Regions from separate parts of the Pseudomonas sp. F007 genome, predicted to be linked through region 3. Evidence: predicted binding sites of a transcription regulator. Region 3 holds the regulator's gene; each other region holds the start of a gene.

Region 1 (6,778 bases), on a different contig from region 3:
AGCGTGATGGTGGCGACCAAGGACAACCGGGTGGTGGCGACCCACGGCGACGTCAAGGCCGAGGTCAATCGTGGGCTGAACTGCGTCAAGGGCTACTTCCTGTCGAAGATCATGTACGGCGTCGACCGCCTGACTCAACCGCTGCTGCGCATGCGCAACGGCCAGTACGACAAGCAGGGCGAGTTCCAGCCGGTGTCCTGGACCCAGGCCTTCGACATCATGGAGTTGAAGTTCAAGGAAGCGATCAAGAACAAAGGCGCCGATTCGATTGCGATGTTCGGCTCCGGACAGTGGACGGTGTGGGAGGGCTATGCCGCCAACAAACTGATGAAGGCCGGCCTGCGCTGTAACAACATCGACCCGAATGCCCGGCATTGCATGGCCTCGGCGGTGATGGGCTTCATGCGCACTTTTGGCATCGACGAACCCATGGGTTGTTACGACGATATCGAGGCCACCGACACCTTCGTGTTGTGGGGTTCGAACATGGCGGAGATGCACCCGATCCTCTGGAGCCGGGTCACCGACCGCCGCTTGAGCCAGCCCGGGGTCAAGGTCGCGGTGCTGTCCACCTTCGAGCATCGCAGCTTTGACCTGGCCGATATTCCCATGGTGTTCAAGCCGCAGACCGACTTGCTGATCCTCAATTACATCGCCAACTACATCATCGAAAGCGGTTCGGTGAACAAGGAGTTCGTCAGCAAGCACACCAAGTTCGCCAAGGGCGCCGACGACATCGGTTACGGCCTGCGCGGCGATAATCCGTTGGAGATGAAGGCGAAAAACGCGGCCAAGGCCAACACCTGGACGGACATCGATTTCGAGCAATTCGCCGCCTTCGTCAAACCCTACACCCTGGAGCGCACCGCCAAGGAAACCGGGGTCCCGGCCGAGCGTCTCAAGGCCCTGGCGCAGCTGTATGCCGACCCGAAACGCAAGGTGGTGTCGTTCTGGACCATGGGCTTCAACCAGCACACTCGCGGGGTCTGGGCCAACAACCTGATCTACAACATCCATCTGCTGACCGGCAAGATCAGCGAGCCGGGCAACAGTCCGTTCTCCCTGACCGGGCAACCGTCAGCCTGTGGTACCGCGCGGGAAGTGGGGACCTTCTCCCATCGCCTGCCGGCAGACATGGTGGTGACCAATCCGAAGCACCGGGCCAAGGCCGAAGAGATCTGGAAGCTGCCCGCTGGCACCCTCAATGAAAAGGTCGGCTTTCATGCGGTGCAGCAGAGCCGCATGCTCAAGGACGGCGTGCTCAACGTGTACTGGACCATGGCCAGCAACAACATGCAGGCCGGTCCGAACCTGATGCAGGAAACCTTGCCCGGCTGGCGTAATCCGCAAAACTTCGTGATCGTTTCCGACGTCTATCCGACGGTTTCCGCACAGGCCGCCGACCTGATCCTGCCGACGGCGATGTGGGTCGAGAAGGAGGGTGCCTACGGCAACGCCGAGCGCCGCACCCAGTTCTGGCATCAGTTGGTGACCGCGCCGGGGGATGCCAAATCCGACCTGTGGCAACTGGTGGAGTTTTCCAAACGCTTCACCACCGATGAAGTGTGGCCGGCCGAATTGCTCGCCAGTGCCCCGCAATACAAGGGCAAGACCCTGTTCGAGGTGCTGTTCAAGAATGGCAACGTCGACCAGTTCCCCAACGAGCAACTGAGCGCCGACTTCCAGAACCACGAAGCCAAGGACTTCGGCTTCTACCTGCAAAAAGGCCTGTTCGAGGAATACGCGCAATTCGGTCGCGGCCACGGCCATGACCTCGCGCCGTTCGACCTGTATCACAGCGAGCGCGGCCTGCGCTGGCCAGTGGTGGACGGCAAGGAAACCCGCTGGCGCTTTCGCGAGGGCTACGACCCTTACGTGGAGAAGGGCAGTGGCGTGCAGTTCTACGGCTACCCGGACAAGAAGGCGATCATCTTTGCCCTGCCTTACGAGCCGCCCGCCGAAGCACCGGACAAGGACTTCCCGTTCTGGCTGAGTACCGGTCGGGTCCTCGAGCATTGGCACACCGGCAGTATGACCCAGCGCGTCGAAGAGCTGTACAAGGCAGTGCCCGATGCCCTGGTCTACATGCATCCGGCCGACGCCAAGGCGCTGAATGCGCGGCGCGGCAGCGAGGTGAAGATCATCAGTCGGCGCGGCGAAATGCGTGCACGGATCGAAACCCGAGGCCGCAACAAGCCGCCGGAAGGGCTGGTGTTCGTGCCGTTCTTCGATGCCAACAAGCTGATCAACAAAGTCACGCTCGATGCCACCGATCCGATCTCCAAGCAGACGGATTACAAGAAGTGCGCGGTGCGCATCGAACTGATCAAGACGGCCTGAGGAGCGCTTTGATGAACAATCCCCTGCTGTCCTTGCTCGCCGCGCTGTTGATCTGGATGCCGCTGGCGTTTGCCGCAGAGCCCGGGTATCCGCTGGATGCACCGGCGCCGGATGGCCGCCGCAGCGCTGGCACCCTGACCCAGGACATGCCCGCGCCGCCGCTGGCCGAGGATGAGAACAAGGACCTCAAGCGCGAGCGCAATTACCCCGAGCAACCGCCGACCATTCCCCACAGCATCCGCGGTTATCACATCGATACCAACAGCAATAAGTGCCTGACCTGTCACAGCCGCGCCAACAGCGCGCGGACCCAGGCGCCGATGATCAGCATCACCCACTACATGGATCGCGACGGCCAGCCGCTGGCGGCGGTGTCACCACGGCGCTACTTCTGCGTGCAGTGCCATGTGCCGCAAAAAGACGTCAAGCCTCTGGTCAACAACAGCTTCAAGAACATCGACCAGGTGCTGCAAGACGAAATCACCGACAAACAGAAGCCCTGAGGAGCGGACATGAAGTCATTGCTGGCGCTGCTCAAGGATTACTGGCAAGTCTTGCGTCGACCCAGTGTGCACTACAGCCTGGGCTTCCTGACCCTCGGCGGATTCATCGCCGGGGTGATTTTCTGGGGCGGTTTCAACACCGCGCTGGAGGCGACCAACACCGAGAAGTTCTGCATTTCCTGTCACGAGATGCGCGACAACGTCTATGTCGAATTGCAGGACACCATCCACTACACCAACCGCTCCGGTGTGCGTGCCACCTGCCCGGATTGCCATGTGCCGCACGAGTGGACCCACAAGATCGCGCGCAAGATGCAGGCGTCCAAGGAGGTCTGGGGCAAGCTCTTCGGCACCATCAGCACTCGCGACAAATTCCTCGGCATGCGCCGCGAACTGGCGGAGCACGAATGGGCGCGGCTCAAGGCCAACGATTCGCGCGAGTGCCGCAACTGCCACAACTTCGAATTCATGGATTTCACCCGCCAGAGCAAGCGGGCCTCGAGTATGCACTCCACCTCGCTGGCCAGCGGCGAGGCCACCTGCATCGATTGCCACAAGGGCATCGCCCACAAGCTGCCGGACATGAGCGGGGTCAAGGGCTGGTAGTCGCGCGCTGCGCCGGCTTGCCGCCAAGCGGCAGCGGCGCGCCGGTTTTTCGTCTTCTTCCTACCGCTTCCTCTTCCTTCAATCACCGATAAGTCCTGTGTTTACAGGACTTGGTGCGGCTGCGCGCAAGTTGGTCTGCAAATTGCTAAAGCCAGTGCAGTACAGCAGTGGGCGGCAATCGTCCGGCATGCAGAGGAACGACTGTGGACAAGTACCTATATGTGGCCATGACCGGCGCCAGCCAGAACGCGGCGGCGCAAAAGGCCCATGCCAACAACCTGGCGAACATCTCCACCAATGGCTTCCAGAAAGACCTGGAGCAGGCGCGCTCGATGCCGGTGTTTGGCGACAGCTTTCCGGCGCGGGCCTTCGCGATGTCCGAACGTCCCGGCACCGATTTCAGCCCTGGCTCGCTGGTGGAAACCGGGCGTGACCTCGACGTGGCGGTCAGTGGCAATGGCTGGATCGCCGTGCAGAACCCTGACGGCAAGGAAAGCTACGTGCGCACCGGTAGCCTGAACATCGATGCCCTCGGCGTATTGCGCGCCGGCAACGGCATGCCGGTGATGGGCAACGGCGGACCGATCGCCGTGCCGCCGGAGCAGAAGGTCGAAGTCGGCCAGGACGGCACCATCAGCATCCGCGCCATGGGCGAAGGCCCGCGTGTGATGGCCGAGGTCGACCGGATCAAGCTGGTCAACCCGGACCTGAAGAACATGACCAAGGGCCTCGACGGTTCGATCCACACCAAGGACGGCCAACCGGCGCCGGCCGATGCCAACGTGCAACTGGTGTCGGGTTTCCTCGAGTCGAGCAACGTCAACGCGGTGGAAGAAATGACCTCGGTGCTGGCCCTGGCCAAGCAGTTCGAGCTGCACGTAAAGATGATGAATACCGCCAAAGAAGACGACCAGGCCATGGCTCGGGTCTTGCAGATCAGCTAATTATCAGAACGTCGCGCCGTAAAACAGGCGCACGAGGAGAATCGAATGCTTCCGGCTCTTTGGGTTGCCAAGACAGGCCTGTCCGCCCAGGACACCAACCTGACCACCATTTCCAACAACCTGGCCAACGTCTCGACCACGGGTTTCAAGCGTGATCGCGCCGAATTCCAGGACTTGCTCTATCAGATCAAACGCCAGCCAGGCGCCCAGTCGACCCAGGACAGCGAACTGCCGTCGGGCCTGCAACTGGGTACCGGTGTGCGCATTGTCGGCACTCAGAAGAACTTCACCGCCGGTAGCCTGCAGACCACCGAGCAGCCGCTGGACATGGCCATCGACGGCCGGGGTTTCTTCCAGGTTCTGCAGCCGGATGGCACCACGTCCTACACCCGTGACGGCACCTTCCACCTGGACTCCAACGGCCAGATCGTCACCGCCAGCGGTTATGCGCTGGAGCCGGCGATTGTCATTCCTGCCGAAGCCCAGACCTTCACCGTGGGCCGCGACGGCACCGTGTCGATCACCATCGCCGGCAACCCGGCCGCCCAGGTGATCGGCAACCTGCAGACCGCCGACTTCATCAACCCGGCCGGCCTGCAGGCCACCGGCAACAACCTGTTCCTGGAAACCGCCGCCAGCGGCGCGCCGCAGATCGGCACCCCGGGCCTCAACGGTTTCGGCACCACCCTGCAGAGCACCCTGGAAACATCCAACGTGAGCACGGTCGAGGAGATGGTCAACATGATCACCACCCAGCGCGCCTACGAGATGAACTCCAAGGTGATCTCCACCGCCGACCAGATGCTCTCGTTCGTCACGCAGAATCTGTAATCAAGTCCAAGGGGCGGCCTCGGGGTCGCCTGCAATACCGTGAGGTTAGGGTCATGAATCGCTTTGTATCTGTTCTCGCATTGAGTGGGATCGCCGCGTTGGCGGGCTGCGTCGGGCCGACGCCGAAACCCAATGACCCTTACTACGCCCCGGTGTTGCCACGCACGCCGTTGCCGGCCGCCGCCAACAACGGCTCGATCTACCAGGCCGGTTTCGAACAGAACCTGTACAGCGACCGCAAGGCATTCCGGGTCGGTGACATCATCACCATCACCCTGAATGAAAAAACCCAGGCCAGCAAAAACGCCAACTCGCAAGTGGGCAAGACCAGCAAGGCCGACATCGGCCTGACCTCGCTGTTCGGCAGCGTGCCCAATACCAATAACCCGTTCGGCAGTGGCGACCTGAGCCTGGAAGCCGGCTACAGCGGCGACCGCGCGACCAAGGGCGACGCCAAGGCCGGGCAGGGCAACAGCCTGACCGGTTCGATCACCGTGACCGTGGCCGACGTGTTGCCCAACGGCATCATTGCCGTGCGTGGCGAGAAGTGGATGACCCTCAACACCGGCGACGAACTGGTACGGATTGCCGGGCTGGTGCGCGCCGACGATATTTCCACCGACAACACCGTGTCCTCGACCCGGGTTGCCGATGCCCGCATCACCTACTCGGGGACCGGCTCGTTTGCCGATGCCAGCCAGCCGGGCTGGTTCGATCGTTTCTTCTTAAGTCCGCTGTTCCCTTTCTAGGTGATGACTATCCCCATGCTGAATTTCAAGCACCTGATGGCGGCTGTGTTGTTGCTGTCCACCTCCCTCGGCGCGCAGGCCGAGCGACTGAAGGACATCGCCAGTATTTCAGGCGTGCGTTCCAACCAATTGATCGGCTACGGCCTGGTGGTCGGCCTCAACGGCACGGGTGACCAGACCACCCAGACCCCGTTCACCCTGCAGACCTTCAACAACATGCTCTCGCAGTTCGGCATCAAGGTGCCGCCGGGTTCGGGCAACGTGCAGTTGAAAAACGTCGCCGCCGTATCGATCAGTGCCGACCTGCCGCCGTTCGCCAAGCCGGGTCAGCAGGTCGACATCACCGTGTCCTCCATCGGTAACTCCAAGAGCCTGCGTGGCGGCACCCTGTTGCTGACCCCGCTCAAGGGTATCGACGGCAACGTCTACGCGGTCGCCCAGGGCAACCTGGTGGTCGGCGGTTTCGACGCCGAAGGTCGCGACGGTTCGAAGATCACCGTCAACGTGCCCTCGGCCGGACGTATTCCCGGCGGCGCCTCGGTGGAGCGTGCGGTGCCGAGCGGTTTCAACCAGGGCAACAGCCTGACCCTGAACCTCAACCGTTCCGACTTCACCACCGCCAAGCGCATCGTCGACAAGATCAACAACATGCTTGGCCCTGGCGTGGCCCAGGCGATCGATGGCGGCTCGATCCGGGTCACCGCGCCGCTGGATCCGAGCCAGCGTGTCGATTACCTGTCGATCCTAGAAAACCTCGAAATCGATCCGGGCCAGGCGGTGGCCAAGGTCATCATCAACTCGCGCA
Region 2 (6,778 bases), on a different contig from region 3:
GAAAAACAGCAGATCGCCAGCTGGAGCGCGTTGGACATCCAGCGCCTGCGCAGCCTGGTCGCACGCCTGCATGCCCAGGGCCAATCCTCACGCAGCCTGGCGCGCCTGCTCTCGGCCGTGCGCGGGCTCTACCATTACCTGAACCGCGAAGGCCTGTGCGATCACGATCCGGCCAACGGCCTGGCGCCGCCCAAGGGCGAACGACGACTGCCCAAAACCCTCGACACCGATCGCACCCTGCAACTGCTCGAGGGGGCGGTCGAGGATGACTTCCTGGCACGGCGCGACCAGGCCATTCTCGAGCTGTTCTACTCCTCGGGCCTGCGCCTGTCGGAGCTGACCGGTCTCAACCTGGAACAGCTCGACCTCGCCGATGGCCTGGTGCAAGTGCTCGGCAAGGGCAGCAAGACCCGCGTGCTGCCGATTGGCCGCAAGGCGCGCGAGGCGCTGCAGGCGTGGCTATCCCTACGCACAATGGCCAATCCGGCGGACGATGCAGTATTTATCAGCCAAAAAGGCCAGCGCCTGGGCCCGCGTGCGGTGCAGGCTCGGGTCAAGGCCGCCGGCGAACGCGAGCTGGGGCAAAACCTGCACCCGCACATGCTCCGGCACTCTTTCGCCAGTCACGTGCTGGAATCTTCCCAGGACCTGCGAGCCGTCCAGGAGTTGCTCGGCCACTCGGACATCAAGACCACGCAGATCTACACCCACCTGGACTTCCAGCACCTGGCCGCGGTCTACGACAATGCCCATCCACGGGCCAAACGCATCAAGGGCGACGAACAATGACCGTGCAACTGATCACCTTCGACCTCGACGACACCCTGTGGGATACCGCCCCGGTCATCGTCAGCGCGGAAGCCACCCTGCGTGAGTGGCTGGCCGAACACACCCCGGTACTTGGCGCCCTGCCGATCGAACACCTGTATGCGATTCGCGAACGGGTACTGAACCACGAGCCACAGCTCAAGCACCGCATCAGCGCGCTGCGCCGGCGTGTGCTGTTTCATGCCCTGGAAGAAGCCGGCTACGCCCACCAGCAGGCGAACGAACTGGCCGACCAGGCCTTTGAAGTGTTCCTGCACGCACGGCATCAACTGCAGATTTTCCCTGACGTGGCGCCCACCCTGGAAATCCTCGGCAACCGCTATGCACTCGGCGTGGTCACCAACGGCAATGCCGACGTGCGCCGCCTGGGGCTGGCGGACTACTTCAAGTTTGCCCTGTGCGCCGAAGACATCGGCATCGCCAAGCCCGATGCGCGGCTGTTCCACGAGGCCCTGCAACGCGGCGGCGCCAGTGCCGAAACGGCCGTGCATATCGGCGATCATCCCGGCGATGACATTGCCGGTGCCCAGCAGGCGGGATTACGCGCGATCTGGTTCAACCCGACGGGCAAGGTCTGGGAAGCGGAGCGCCTGCCGGATGCGCAGATTCGCAGCCTGACCGAGCTGCCGGCGCTGCTTGCCCGGTGGAACAGCGGCTCGGTCTGATCCGGGGTTTTTCTGCAGCCATGAAAAAGCCCGCAGCGACGGCGGGCTTTTTCAGCAAGCAAGGAGCTGTCCTTAGATAGGACGGCTGCCGTACTTGTTATCAGGCTTCTTTGGCGGATCAGCGACCACGTTGGCCTCGACTTCCTGAACCTTGCCACCTTTGGCCAGAAACTCTTCCATGGCACGGGCCAGAGCGTCACGCTCCTTGTTCTTGGCTTCGACACTCGGCAGCTCGTCTACCGACACCGCAGCCTTGGCCTTGCCCTTGGCGGTCGGGGCCGGCGCGTCATCACCGCCATCGTCGTCGGCAACGTCTTCGGCTGCCGCTTCAAGGCCTTCTTCGGTCTCGTCTTCGTCGCCTACTTCGAGGTCGTCGTTTTCCAGATCATCGTCGCTCATGTTCTACCTCATGACTTGCGAAAAGCAGATTAGTTATAGCCCAGCCTGATCGTCTGTCGACGACTGCCAGAAAAAATTCAACATCCACCGGTTACCGGTGGTGATGCCCCATCACCATGCAAGGTGGCGAGGACTTTACGAGCACCGCCGTGATCGCGGTGCTCGCCCAGATAAACACCTTGCCAGCTGCCTAACGCCAATCGGCCCGCCGTGATCGGCAAACTCAATTGACAGCCTAGCAAACTGGCCTTGAAGTGCGCCGGGAGGTCGTCCAGGCCTTCGTCGTCATGCTCATAGCCGGCTGTGCCTTGTGGGATCAGCCGATTGAAAAACCGCTCGAAGTCGCGACGTACCGCCGGATCGGCGTTCTCGTTGATGGTCAACGACGCCGAGGTATGCTGCAGCCACAAATGCAAAAGACCGACCCGGCATGCCTTGAGTTCAGGCAAGCCGGCGAGTAACTCGTCCGTCACCAGATGAAAGCCCCGGGGCCTCGCCCGCAGGGTAATCAGAGTCTGTTGCCACATACAGTTCTCCGCACGTTCGGGGCGCATTCTAGCGCGCTCTGGAAAAAAACAAAGACCCTAATATTCCTTCGTTGCTGTAAGCCATCGGCCCTACAAAAAGCTTGGCGATTATCGCCGGCAAAGGCCCGCGAAAAATCCTTTCAGCGCTACGTCGAGTGACAAATCCCGGACAAAAAAATGCCCGGCAAGCCGGGCAAGTTTTTTCTGGCGCCGGCTTACAGGTTGTAGCCACGCTCGTTGTGTTGAGCCAGGTCCAGGCCCACTGCTTCTTCCTCTTCGGTGACACGCAGACCCATGACGGCATCCAGCACCTTGAGGATGATGTAGGTCACGATACCGGTGTAGATCACCGTGAAGCCTACGCCTTTGCACTGAATCCATACTTGGGCGGCGATGTCGGTCACGGTGCCGAAACCACCCAGGGCAGGAGCGGCGAAAACACCGGTGAGGATCGCGCCGAGGATACCGCCGATACCGTGGACGCCGAAGGCGTCGAGGGAGTCGTCGTAACCCATTTTGCGTTTCAGGGTGGTGGCGCAGAAGAAGCACACCACGCCGGCCGACAGACCAATCACCAGAGCGCCCATCGGGCCCACGGTGCCTGCCGCTGGAGTAATGGCGACCAGGCCGGCTACCACGCCCGAGGCGATGCCCAGTGCGCTCGGCTTACCGTGAGTCAGCCATTCGGCCAGCATCCAGCCCAGGGCTGCAGCAGCGGTTGCGATCTGGGTGACCAGCATCGCCATGCCGGCAGTGCCGTTGGCCGCTGCGGCGGAACCAGCGTTGAAACCAAACCAGCCGACCCACAGCATGGCCGCGCCCATCAGGGTGTAACCCAGGTTGTGCGGCGCCATTGGCGTGGTCGGGAAGCCCTTACGCTTGCCCAGCACCAGGCAGCAGACCAGACCCGCGATACCGGCGTTGATGTGCACCACGGTGCCGCCGGCGAAGTCCAGCACGCCCCAGTCCCACATCAGGCCGCCGTTACCGGACCAGACCATGTGCGCGATCGGTGCATAGACCAGGGTGAACCAGATGCCCATGAAGATCAGCATCGCGGAGAACTTCATACGCTCGGCGAAGGCACCGACGATCAGCGCCGGGGTGATGATCGCGAAGGTCATCTGGAACGTGATGAAAACCGCCTCTGGGAACAGCGCCGCCGGGCCGGTCAGACTCGCTGGCGTGACACCGGCGAGGAACGCCTTGCCCATGCCACCGAAGAACGAGTTGAAGTTGACGACGCCCTGCTCCATGCCGGTGGTATCGAACGCGATGCTGTAGCCATAAATGACCCACAGGACGCTGATCAAGCCGGTAATGGCGAAGCACTGCATCATCACGGAAAGAACGTTTTTCGAACGCACCATGCCGGCGTAGAACAAGGCCAGGCCGGGAATGGTCATGAACAGCACGAGTGCTGTAGAGGTCAACATCCAGGCGGTGTCGCCGGAGTTGAGGACTGGGGCTGCCGCTTCGTCTGCCGCCATGGCCAGGCTGGGCATTACGATGGACAACAGGGCTCCTAGCCCTGCGAATTTACGCAGAGTCATATTGTTTTCTCCTGGGGCGTTGGGTTTGGGGCGGCTTAGATTGCGTCGGTATCGGTTTCGCCGGTACGGATGCGAATCGCCTGTTCCAGATTGACCACGAAGATCTTGCCGTCACCGATCTTGCCGGTGTTGGCCGCCTTGGTTATCGCCTCGATAACCCGGTCAAGATCCTTGTCGTCAATGGCGACATCGATCTTCACCTTGGGCAGGAAGTCGACCACGTATTCCGCGCCGCGATACAGCTCGGTGTGACCCTTCTGCCGACCGAAGCCCTTGACCTCAGTGACGGTAATGCCCTGCACGCCGATCTCCGACAACGACTCGCGTACGTCATCCAATTTGAACGGCTTGATGATGGCAGTGACTAGCTTCATGAAAACTCTCTCCCGAATAGGTGGACTTGCCCCAGGAAAACAAACCCGACTCAAGTCTAAGCGCAGTGCCTGGCTTTGTAACGCATCGTCGGCCATACCCGCCTGACCGACGCCAGTTAACCGCTGCCGGCGAAACTCCCCGCTTCGCCTGCCGCACTGCGTTCGTCACAGCGACTGCATCAGTGCAGGGGTCACAGTGGTCTTAGCAGAAAGCTTGCCATGTCCTGAAAAGTCCCTGATTTCAATCTCTTAACGGCCATCGCCAACAATTGTGGGGATTTCAAGCCGTCGATACGCACAATAACGGTGCGCCGACGAACGGCCAGATGCGCGAAAAGCGTGCGCGGACAAGGCGCCAATGGGCCACGAAGCTGCGTGTTACACTGGCCGCCAGCCGTTTTAAGGACCTCCCCCCATGCTTGCACCCAAAGACCTGCTCGACGCCCTCAGCGGCCACGCCTCCCGCCTGTTCAGCGGCGACACGCCGTTGCCGAAAAGCGAAATCGAAAGCCAGTTCAAGGCCCTGCTGCAAAGCGGCTTCAGCAAGCTGGACCTGGTAAGCCGGGAAGAGTTTGATAGCCAGATGGTGGTGTTGGCCCGCACCCGGGCGCGGCTCGAGAGCCTTGAGGCGAAAGTGGCCGAGCTCGAAGCCCGGCTCAACCCGAGCGCCGAGTAACCCGCCAGCCCGCAACATTCTGCGAACGTTTCGCGCCCCTGGCCGGGCGCTAAAACACCATCGCCCATCTACCCTTGAACAACCGCAGGAAGCGGCTCTCTCGTTCAAGGAATGATCATGTCCCTATCCATCGTCCACAGCCGCGCCCAGGTCGGTGTCGAGGCGCCTGCCGTTACGGTTGAAGTGCATCTGGCCAATGGCTTGCCGTCGCTGACCATGGTCGGCTTGCCCGAAGCGGCGGTGAAGGAAAGCAAGGACCGGGTGCGCAGCGCGATTATCAATTCCGGGCTGCAGTTTCCGGCGCGGCGCATCACCCTGAATCTCGCGCCCGCCGATCTACCCAAGGACGGCGGCCGGTTCGACCTGGCGATTGCCCTGGGTATTTTGTCCGCCAGCGTGCAAGTCCCGACCCTGACCCTGGATGACGTCGAGTGCCTGGGCGAACTGGCGTTGTCCGGCGAGGTGCGGGCGGTTCGCGGTGTGCTGCCGGCGGCGCTCGCGGCGCGTCAGGCCGGGCGTAGTCTAGTGGTGCCCTGGGCCAACGCCGAGGAAGCATGCCTGGCGTCCGGGTTGAAGGTCATTGCCGTGCATCATCTGCTCGAGGCGGTGGCGCATTTCAACGGCCACACGCCCATCGAACCCTACGCTTGCGACGGCTTGCTGCATGCCAGCAAACCCTATCCCGACCTCAGCGAAGTGCAAGGCCAGGTCGGCGCCAAGCGGGCCCTGCTGATCGCGGCGGCGGGCGCACACAACCTGTTGTTCTGCGGACCGCCAGGCACCGGGAAAACCCTGCTGGCCAGTCGTCTGCCGGGACTGCTGCCACCGCTGACCGAAAGCGAGGCCCTGGAAGTCGCGGCGATTCAGTCAGTGGCCAGTTGTGTGCCCTTGAGCCACTGGCCGCAACGGCCTTTCAGGCAACCCCATCATTCGGCATCCGGCCCGGCGCTGGTGGGCGGCAGTTCGAAACCGCAGCCGGGGGAAATCACCCTGGCCCATCACGGGGTGCTGTTCCTAGACGAGCTTCCGGAGTTCGATCGCAAGGTCCTGGAAGTCCTTCGCGAACCGATGGAATCAGGGCACATCGTGATAGCCCGGGCGCGGGACCGCGTGCGCTTCCCGGCGCGCTTCCAGTTGGTCGCGGCGATGAACCCCTGCCCCTGCGGCTATCTCGGCGAGCCTAGTGGTCGCTGCTCCTGCACCCCGGACATGGTCCAGCGCTACCGCAACAAACTCTCCGGGCCTTTACTCGACCGCATCGATTTGCACCTGACCGTCGCCCGCGAGGCGACGGCGCTCAATCCCGCCGTTGCACCCAGCGACAGCAGCGCCAGCGCCGCCGAACGGGTCGCCCACGCCCGCGACATACAACATCAGCGCCAGGGCTGCGCCAACGCCTTCCTCGATCTGCCGGGCCTGAAAAACCACTGCCAGTTATCCACAGCGGACGAAAGCTGGCTGGAGAATGCCTGCGAACGGCTGACCTTGTCGCTCAGGGCCGCCCACCGACTGCTCAAGGTGGCGCGGACCCTGGCCGACCTCGAGCAACTCCCCGGCATCAGCCGCGAACACCTGGCCGAAGCACTGCAGTACCGACCGGCAAATCAGTGATCGAGGCGCTCCACATCCGGCAACTCCATGGCCCGCGCCTCGCCCTGCAGGAAGTCGCTGAGACGGCGCAGTCGCTCACCGCCCGGACGGGTTTTCGGCCACACCAGGTAGTAGTTCAAGCCGCTGGCCACCGCGGTCGGCCAAG
Region 3 (6,778 bases):
ATTGGTCCGAGGTCGCCGAGCGTTATCAGGCGGCACTGGCTTGAGTCGTTACTGTCATAAAGCAATCAAGGCCTTCTATGGGTACTGAGACACTGGCGATCAACAGCGGGCGAACGTTTCGTTATGCACTGGGTTCGCTCCTGCTGTTGGCGGGAGGCACCTTGCTGGTTGCGCACGGCCTGGCGTGGCTGAACCTTGAGCCGAGGTTGATGCGCGCACTGCAGGGCGGCGCCATCTGTGCCTTGGGCACGGCCCTCGGCGCGTTGCCGGTGCTGGTGATTCGCCGAATGCCGGTAGCGCTCAGCGATACCTTGCTGGGTTTTGGTGCTGGGGTGATGCTGGCCGCCACCGCCTTTTCGCTGATCGTGCCCGGAATTGCCGCCGCCGAGAGTCTGGGGCTGACGCCGTGGGCGGCCAGCGGGCTGATTTGCTTCGGCATCATGCTCGGCGCGATCGGGCTGTTCCTGGTGGATCGCCAGGTATCAGGGGCGACCCCCGTGATGTTGGTGGGCACGCCGGAGCGTCCGGTGATCCCGCCACGCATCTGGCTGTTTGTGTTCGCCATCATTGCCCACAACATTCCCGAAGGCATGGCAGTGGGCGTTTCGGCAGGCGGCGGCATGCCGGACGCCGACAGCCTGGCCATGGGCATTGCGTTGCAGGACGTGCCGGAAGGGCTGGTGATCGCTTTGGTATTGGCCAGGGCAGGGATGTCACGGTTCAAGGCGTTTTTGATCGGCGCGGCATCCGGCCTGGTCGAGCCGGTCTTTGCCTTGCTTTGTGCCTGGTTGGTGAGCCTGGCCGAAGTGATCCTGCCGTTGGGCCTGGCTCTGGCTGCCGGAGCGATGTTGTTGGTGGTGACGCATGAGGTGATTCCCGAATCGCGCCGCAATGGTCACGAGAAACTGGCCAGCCTCGGCTTGCTGATCGGGTTCTGCCTGATGATGGTGATGGATACTGCGTTGGGTTAGCGGGGAGGAGGGCGAGCCTTACTCGCCTTCGTCGAAGTAGTTGTTGATCAGCTTGACCAACGCGTCCAACGCTTCCTGCTCTTGTTCACCTTCGGTTTTCAGGTGAATGGTCGTGCCCTTGCCGGCGGCCAGCATCATCATCGCCATGATGCTTTTACCGTCGACCATCGACTCAGGTGTGCGCCCAGCTCGGATCTGACAAGGATACTGACCCGCGACGCCGACGAATTTCGCGGAAGCACGGGCATGCAGGCCCAGTTTGTTGATGATTTCAATTTCCAGAGCAGGCATCGCGGTGTGAATCCTTTAGCTAAGGTCGCGGTGGCGAACCTGGACGTTCTTCAGGGTTTTTTGCAGGGTCTGCCCCAGGCGTTCGGTCAAGTAGACGGAGCGGTGATGTCCGCCGGTGCAGCCAATGGCGATGGTCACATAGGCCCGATTACTGGCAGCGAACCGCGGCAGCCATTTGAGCAGGTAGCGGGAGATGTCTTCAAACATTTCTTCGACATCTGGCTGAGCGGCCAGATAGTCGGCAACCGGTTGATCCAGGCCCGACTGGGCCCGCAGATCTGGAATCCAGTAGGGATTCGGCAGGCAGCGCACGTCGAACACCAGGTCGGCATCGACCGGCATGCCGCGCTTGAAGCCGAACGACTCCACCAGGAACGCTGTACCGGGCTCCGGCTGATTGAGCAGGCGCAGCTTGATGGTGTCGCGCAGCTGGTACAGGTTGAGGTTGGTGGTGTTGAGCTTGAGATCGGCGAGGTCGGCGATCGGCCCCAGCAGGGCGGTCTCATCCTCGATGGCTTCGGCTAGCGAGCGATTGGAGCTGCTCAGCGGATGGCGCCGGCGTGTCTCGGAGAAGCGCTTGAGCAGGGTTTCTTCGTCGGCGTCGAGGTACAGCACATCGCATTGGATATGCCGGTTACGCACCTCGGCGAGCAGCTCGGGGAAACGGGTCAGATGACTGGGCAGGTTGCGCGCGTCGATGGAGACCGCCACCAGTGGCTGGCTCAATTCGTTGTGAATCAGCGCGCGTTCGGCCAACTCCGGCAGCAGGCCCGCCGGCAGGTTGTCGATGCAGTAGTAACCGTTGTCTTCGAGAACGTTGAGGGCAGTACTTTTGCCGGAGCCGGAGCGTCCGCTGACAATGATCAGGCGCATCATCAGTGGCCGTTCTGCTCGTCCAGGACGACCTGGTACAAGGCTTGATTGCTGTCGGCGCTGCGCAGGCGATCGCGCACTTCCTTGCGGTCCAACATGCTGGCGATCTGGCGCAGCAGTTCCAGGTGCGCATCGGTAGCCGCCTGGGGCACCAGCAGGACAAACAGCAGGTCGACCGGGGCGCCATCGATGGCGTCGAAATCAATAGGCGCGTCAAGGTGCATCAGCGCGCTGATGGGCGAAGTGCAACCCTTGAGACGGCAGTGTGGAATGGCGATGCCGTTGCCAAAACCGGTCGAGCCGAGTTTTTCACGGGCAATCAATGCCTCGAAGACATCTTGCATCTCCAGATCCGGGACTTCCCGGGCGATCAGGTTGGCAATTTGCTCGAGGGCTTTCTTTTTACTGCCTCCCGGCACGTTCACCAGGGAACGGCCGGGGGTCAGGATGCTTTCAAGTCGGATCATGGGATGGGGGTGTTAACGACCGGTTGCGCCCTGGAGGAGGCTCTGGGTCTTTTCCTTATGCTTTTTGAGTTGACGGTCCAGCTTGTCGGTCAGCAGGTCAATGGCGGCATACATGTCGTCATGCTCGGCATTGGCAACTACTTCTCCGCCGGGGATATGCAGCGTGGCTTCGATTTTCTGCTTCAGCTTCTCGACATTCATCGTGACCTGCACGTTGGTGATCTTGTCGAAGTGCCTTTCCAGTCGGTCGAGTTTTTCGCCGATGTAAGTGCGCAGAGGTTCGGTAACTTCCAGTTGGTGTCCACTGATGTTGACTTGCATACAGCTTCTCCTTCGTTGCCAGTGCATAAGGCGGCAGGCTGTGATGCCTGCCACTGGGTGCATCCGAAACAATTTCGAACACACCCTGGAACGCGGTGGCGTGGCCCGTTACATCAAACGCTTGCGTTCGCTCGAAGGCGCGATCCCCAAGGATTCGCGGTACTTGGCGACGGTACGGCGGGCCACCTGAATGCCTTGTGCCTCCAGTAAACCAGCGATCTTGCTGTCACTCAACGGCTTTTTCTGATTTTCCGCGGCAACCAGTTTTTTGATGATCGCGCGGATCGCCGTGGACGAGCATTCGCCGCCTTCGGAGGTGCTGACATGACTTGAGAAAAAGTATTTCAGCTCATAAATACCGCGCGGGGTGTGCATGAATTTCTGCGTGGTAACCCGCGAGATGGTCGACTCGTGCATGCCCACCGCCTCGGCGATGTCGTGCAGGACCAGGGGTTTCATCGCTTCGTCGCCGTATTCGAGGAAGCCGCGCTGGTGCTCGACGATCTGCGTGGCCACCTTCATCAGGGTTTCGTTGCGGCTTTGCAGGCTCTTGATGAACCAGCGTGCTTCCTGCAACTGATTGCGCATGAAGGTGTTGTCGGCGCTGGTGTCGGCGCGGCGGACAAAGCCGGCGTATTGCGGGTTGACCCGCAGGCGTGGCACCGACTCCTGATTCAGCTCGACCAGCCAGCGCTCGTTGTCCTTGCGCACGATCACGTCCGGCACCACGTATTCGGCTTCGCTGGACTCGATCTGCGAGCCCGGGCGTGGGTTGAGGCTCTGCACCAGCTCGATGACCTGGCGCAGCTCGTCTTCCTTGAGCTTCATTCGGCGCATCAACTGGCTGTAGTCGCGGCTGCCCAGCAGGTCGATGTAGTCGGTGACCAGGCGCTTGGCTTCGGCAATCCATGGCGTCTTGGCGGGCAACTGGCGCAATTGCAGGAGCAGGCATTCGCCCAGGTTGCGGGCACCGATGCCGGCGGGCTCGAATTGCTGGATGCGGTGCAGGACGGCTTCGATTTCGTCCAGCTCGATGTCCAGTTCCGGATCGAAGGCTTCGAGAATTTCCTCGAGGGTTTCGTCCAGGTAGCCCTGGTTGTTGATGCAGTCGATCAGGGTCACGCCGATCAGGCGATCGGTATCGGACATCGGGGCGAGGTTCAGTTGCCAGAGCAGGTGGCTTTGCAGGCTCTCACCGGCCGAAGTGCGGGTGGTGAAATCCCACTCGTCGTCATCGTTGCTCGGCAGGCTGCTGGCGCTGGTCTGGTAAACGTCTTCCCAGGCGGTGTCGACCGGCAGTTCGTTGGGAATGCGCTCGTTCCAGTCGCCTTCCTCGAGGTTGTCCACCGTGGGGGCGGTTTCCTGATAGGAGGGTTCCTGGACGTCGGTGTTGGGTTTCTGCTCGATATTGTCGGCCATCGGGTCGGCGTTATCGAAATCGTCGCCTTCTTCCTGGCGTTCGAGCATTGGATTGGATTCCAAGGCCTCCTGGATTTCCTGTTGCAGGTCCAGGGTCGACAATTGGAGCAGGCGGATGGCCTGTTGCAGCTGCGGTGTCATCGTCAGCTGCTGGCCCATTCTCAAGACTAGCGATGGTTTCATGGCTGGGGCTTAACACCTTATTCGCCGGCGCACGTGCGCCATCCACTACAGGGCGCCGGAGCGCCAAACTTAAGCAAATTATATGCCCGAAACTGAAGTGTTTGCCTAGAGCGTCATGACAATAAAAAGATAGATAGTTTCATTGACATTACGCCCCGGCGGCATCCAGACGCCTCGACGCTTACAGGCGGAACTCGTGACCCAGGTACACTTCCTTGACGAGATCGTTGGCCAGGATGGTCTCGGCGTCCCCTTCGGCAATCAATTGGCCGTCATTGACGATGTAGGCAGTTTCGCAGATATCCAGGGTCTCGCGCACGTTGTGGTCGGTGATCAATACGCCGATGCCCTTGGCCTTGAGGTGATGGATGATCTGCTTGATGTCGCCGACCGAAATCGGGTCGACACCGGCGAACGGCTCGTCGAGCAGGATGAATTTCGGCGCGGTGGCCAGTGCGCGGGCGATTTCCACACGGCGCCGCTCACCACCGGAAAGGCTCATGCCGAGGTTGTCGCGAATGTGGTTGATGTGGAACTCCTGCAGCAGGCTTTCCAGCTCCTTGCGACGGCCGGCCTTGTCGAGTTCCTTGCGGGTTTCGAGAATGGCCATGATGTTGTCGGCGACCGACAGTTTGCGGAAGATCGACGCTTCTTGCGGCAGATAGCCGATACCGGCCCGGGCACGGCCGTGCATGGGCTGGTGGCTGACGTCCAGGTCATCGATCAGCACGCGACCCTGATCGGCTTGCACCAGGCCGACGATCATGTAGAAGCAGGTGGTCTTGCCGGCGCCGTTCGGGCCGAGTAGGCCGACGATCTGGCCGCTGTCGATGGACAGGCTGACGTCACGCACGACCTGGCGGCTCTTGTAGCTCTTGGCCAGGTGCTGGGCTTTCAGAGTTGCCATTTACGGGGCCTTCTGCTCGTCGGTTTTCTTTTTCGGCTGGATGACCATGTCGATCCGCGGGCGTGCTTCGGTGACCTTGCTACCCGTGGCGCGACCGGCGCTGGCGAGCTTCTTCTCGGTGTCGTAGACGATTTTCTCGCCCTGGGTGATGTTGCCGTCCTTGTCGATGACTTTGGCGCGGTCGATCAGCACGACACGGTTCTGCTGGGCGTGGTACTGGATGGTCACGCCATAGCCCTGGACCGGCTTGGTATCGCCCGCGGTTTGCACCTGTTCGAAGTAGGCCAGGTTGCCCACCGAAGTGACGACGTCGATGTCGCCATTCGGCGCGCGAGTCATGGTCACGGTATTGCCGGTCACCTTCATCGAACCTTGGGTGATGATCACGTCGCCCTTGTAGGTGGCGATGCCGTTACGGTCATCAAGCTGAGCGTCGTCCGCCTGGATGCGGATAGGTTGCTGGCTATCGGACGGCAGGGCCCAGGCGCTCACGCTTCCCAGTGCTGCGCCCAGACCGAGCAAAATAGGGAGGGTTTTAACGAGCCTCATACTGTCCTCTTACGTTCGATAGCAGGTGTATCCTGCTTTCTTTCAAATACGCTTTCATGCCGGTACCAGTCGATACGCCGCCAGCACCGTCGATTTTAACGGGTTGCTGGGTCTGCGCATATTGCTGCTCCGGGAATACGGTCATGCGGGTGCTGGTGATGAGCATCGGGCGGTTCTTTTCATCGGTGCGCGAAATGCGCACCGAGTCGATCAGTTCGACCTCGGTGCCGTCCGAATTGACCTCGCCGCGTTCGCTCTGCACGTGCCACGGAAACTCGGTGCCGCGATACATTTTGAGGTCGGGGTTGGTCAGTTGCGTCACTTCACTGGCCTTGACGTGCTCGAGCTTGTCCGACGTCATGTCGTACTGCAGCTTGCCGTCGGGCAGGAATTGCACGCTGTGAGCGTTGATCGCGTAGTAGTCGATCTCGCTTTCATTGACGGCCGCCACCGGCTTGTCGAGAAAACGCTCGGGGCTGATGTTCCAGTAACCCACCGCAGCGAACAGCGCGGCAATGGCGCCGAAAAACAGAAAATTTCGAAACTTCTTGCTCAACATAAATAACTCACAGGTACGCGGCGTTGGCGGCTTCCAGGGTGCCTTGGGCGCGCAGGATCAATTCACAAAATTCGCGTGCAGCGCCTTCGCCGCCTCGGGCCAGGGTCGTGCCATGGGCATGTTCACGTACAAAATCTGCCGCATTGGCAACGGCCATGCCCAGGCCGACGCGGCGAATCACCGGCAGGTCCGGCAGGTCGTCACCCAGATAGGCAACCTGTTCATAGCTTAGGTCCAG

Evidence for each region. Region 3 encodes sigma-54, which starts transcription at its own class of promoters, with help from an activator protein. Its sites were predicted from a motif close to ANTGGCATNNANNTTGCTNT; they were not measured.
Region 1: the regulator sigma-54 is predicted to act here: its motif matches at 3,579-3,598, upstream of ACZYR5_RS18600 (flagellar basal body rod protein FlgF).
Region 2: the regulator sigma-54 is predicted to act here: its motif matches at 4,549-4,568, upstream of glnK (P-II family nitrogen regulator).

The regions. Positions count from the first base shown of each region.
Region 1 covers NZ_JBVATA010000007.1:162,241-169,018, forward strand. Annotated here, with positions in the region: gene napA (nitrate reductase catalytic subunit NapA) at 1-2,340, shown strand, start outside; gene ACZYR5_RS18590 (nitrate reductase cytochrome c-type subunit) at 2,352-2,843, shown strand; gene ACZYR5_RS18595 (cytochrome c3 family protein) at 2,853-3,449, shown strand; gene ACZYR5_RS18600 (flagellar basal body rod protein FlgF) at 3,653-4,393, shown strand; gene flgG (flagellar basal-body rod protein FlgG) at 4,439-5,224, shown strand; gene flgH (flagellar basal body L-ring protein FlgH) at 5,278-5,973, shown strand; gene ACZYR5_RS18615 (flagellar basal body P-ring protein FlgI) at 5,989-6,778, shown strand, end outside.
Region 2 covers NZ_JBVATA010000002.1:305,860-312,637, reverse strand. Annotated here, with positions in the region: gene xerC (tyrosine recombinase XerC) at 1-789, shown strand, start outside; gene ACZYR5_RS05590 (HAD family hydrolase) at 786-1,493, shown strand; gene sutA (transcriptional regulator SutA) at 1,566-1,892, opposite strand; gene ACZYR5_RS05580 (secondary thiamine-phosphate synthase enzyme YjbQ) at 1,970-2,419, opposite strand; gene ACZYR5_RS05575 (ammonium transporter) at 2,635-3,972, opposite strand; gene glnK (P-II family nitrogen regulator) at 4,008-4,346, opposite strand; gene ACZYR5_RS05565 (accessory factor UbiK family protein) at 4,762-5,022, shown strand; gene ACZYR5_RS05560 (YifB family Mg chelatase-like AAA ATPase) at 5,140-6,633, shown strand; gene ACZYR5_RS05555 (LysR substrate-binding domain-containing protein) at 6,627-6,778, opposite strand, start outside.
Region 3 covers NZ_JBVATA010000006.1:462,684-469,461, reverse strand. Annotated here, with positions in the region: gene ACZYR5_RS17625 (superoxide dismutase) at 1-44, shown strand, start outside; gene ACZYR5_RS17620 (ZIP family metal transporter) at 78-971, shown strand; gene ACZYR5_RS17615 (HPr family phosphocarrier protein) at 990-1,262, opposite strand; gene rapZ (RNase adapter RapZ) at 1,278-2,135, opposite strand; gene ptsN (PTS IIA-like nitrogen regulatory protein PtsN) at 2,138-2,602, opposite strand; gene hpf (ribosome hibernation-promoting factor, HPF/YfiA family) at 2,615-2,923, opposite strand; gene ACZYR5_RS17595 (RNA polymerase factor sigma-54) at 3,032-4,525, opposite strand; gene lptB (LPS export ABC transporter ATP-binding protein) at 4,707-5,432, opposite strand; gene lptA (lipopolysaccharide transport periplasmic protein LptA) at 5,433-5,981, opposite strand; gene lptC (LPS export ABC transporter periplasmic protein LptC) at 5,968-6,540, opposite strand; gene ACZYR5_RS17575 (KdsC family phosphatase) at 6,548-6,778, opposite strand, start outside.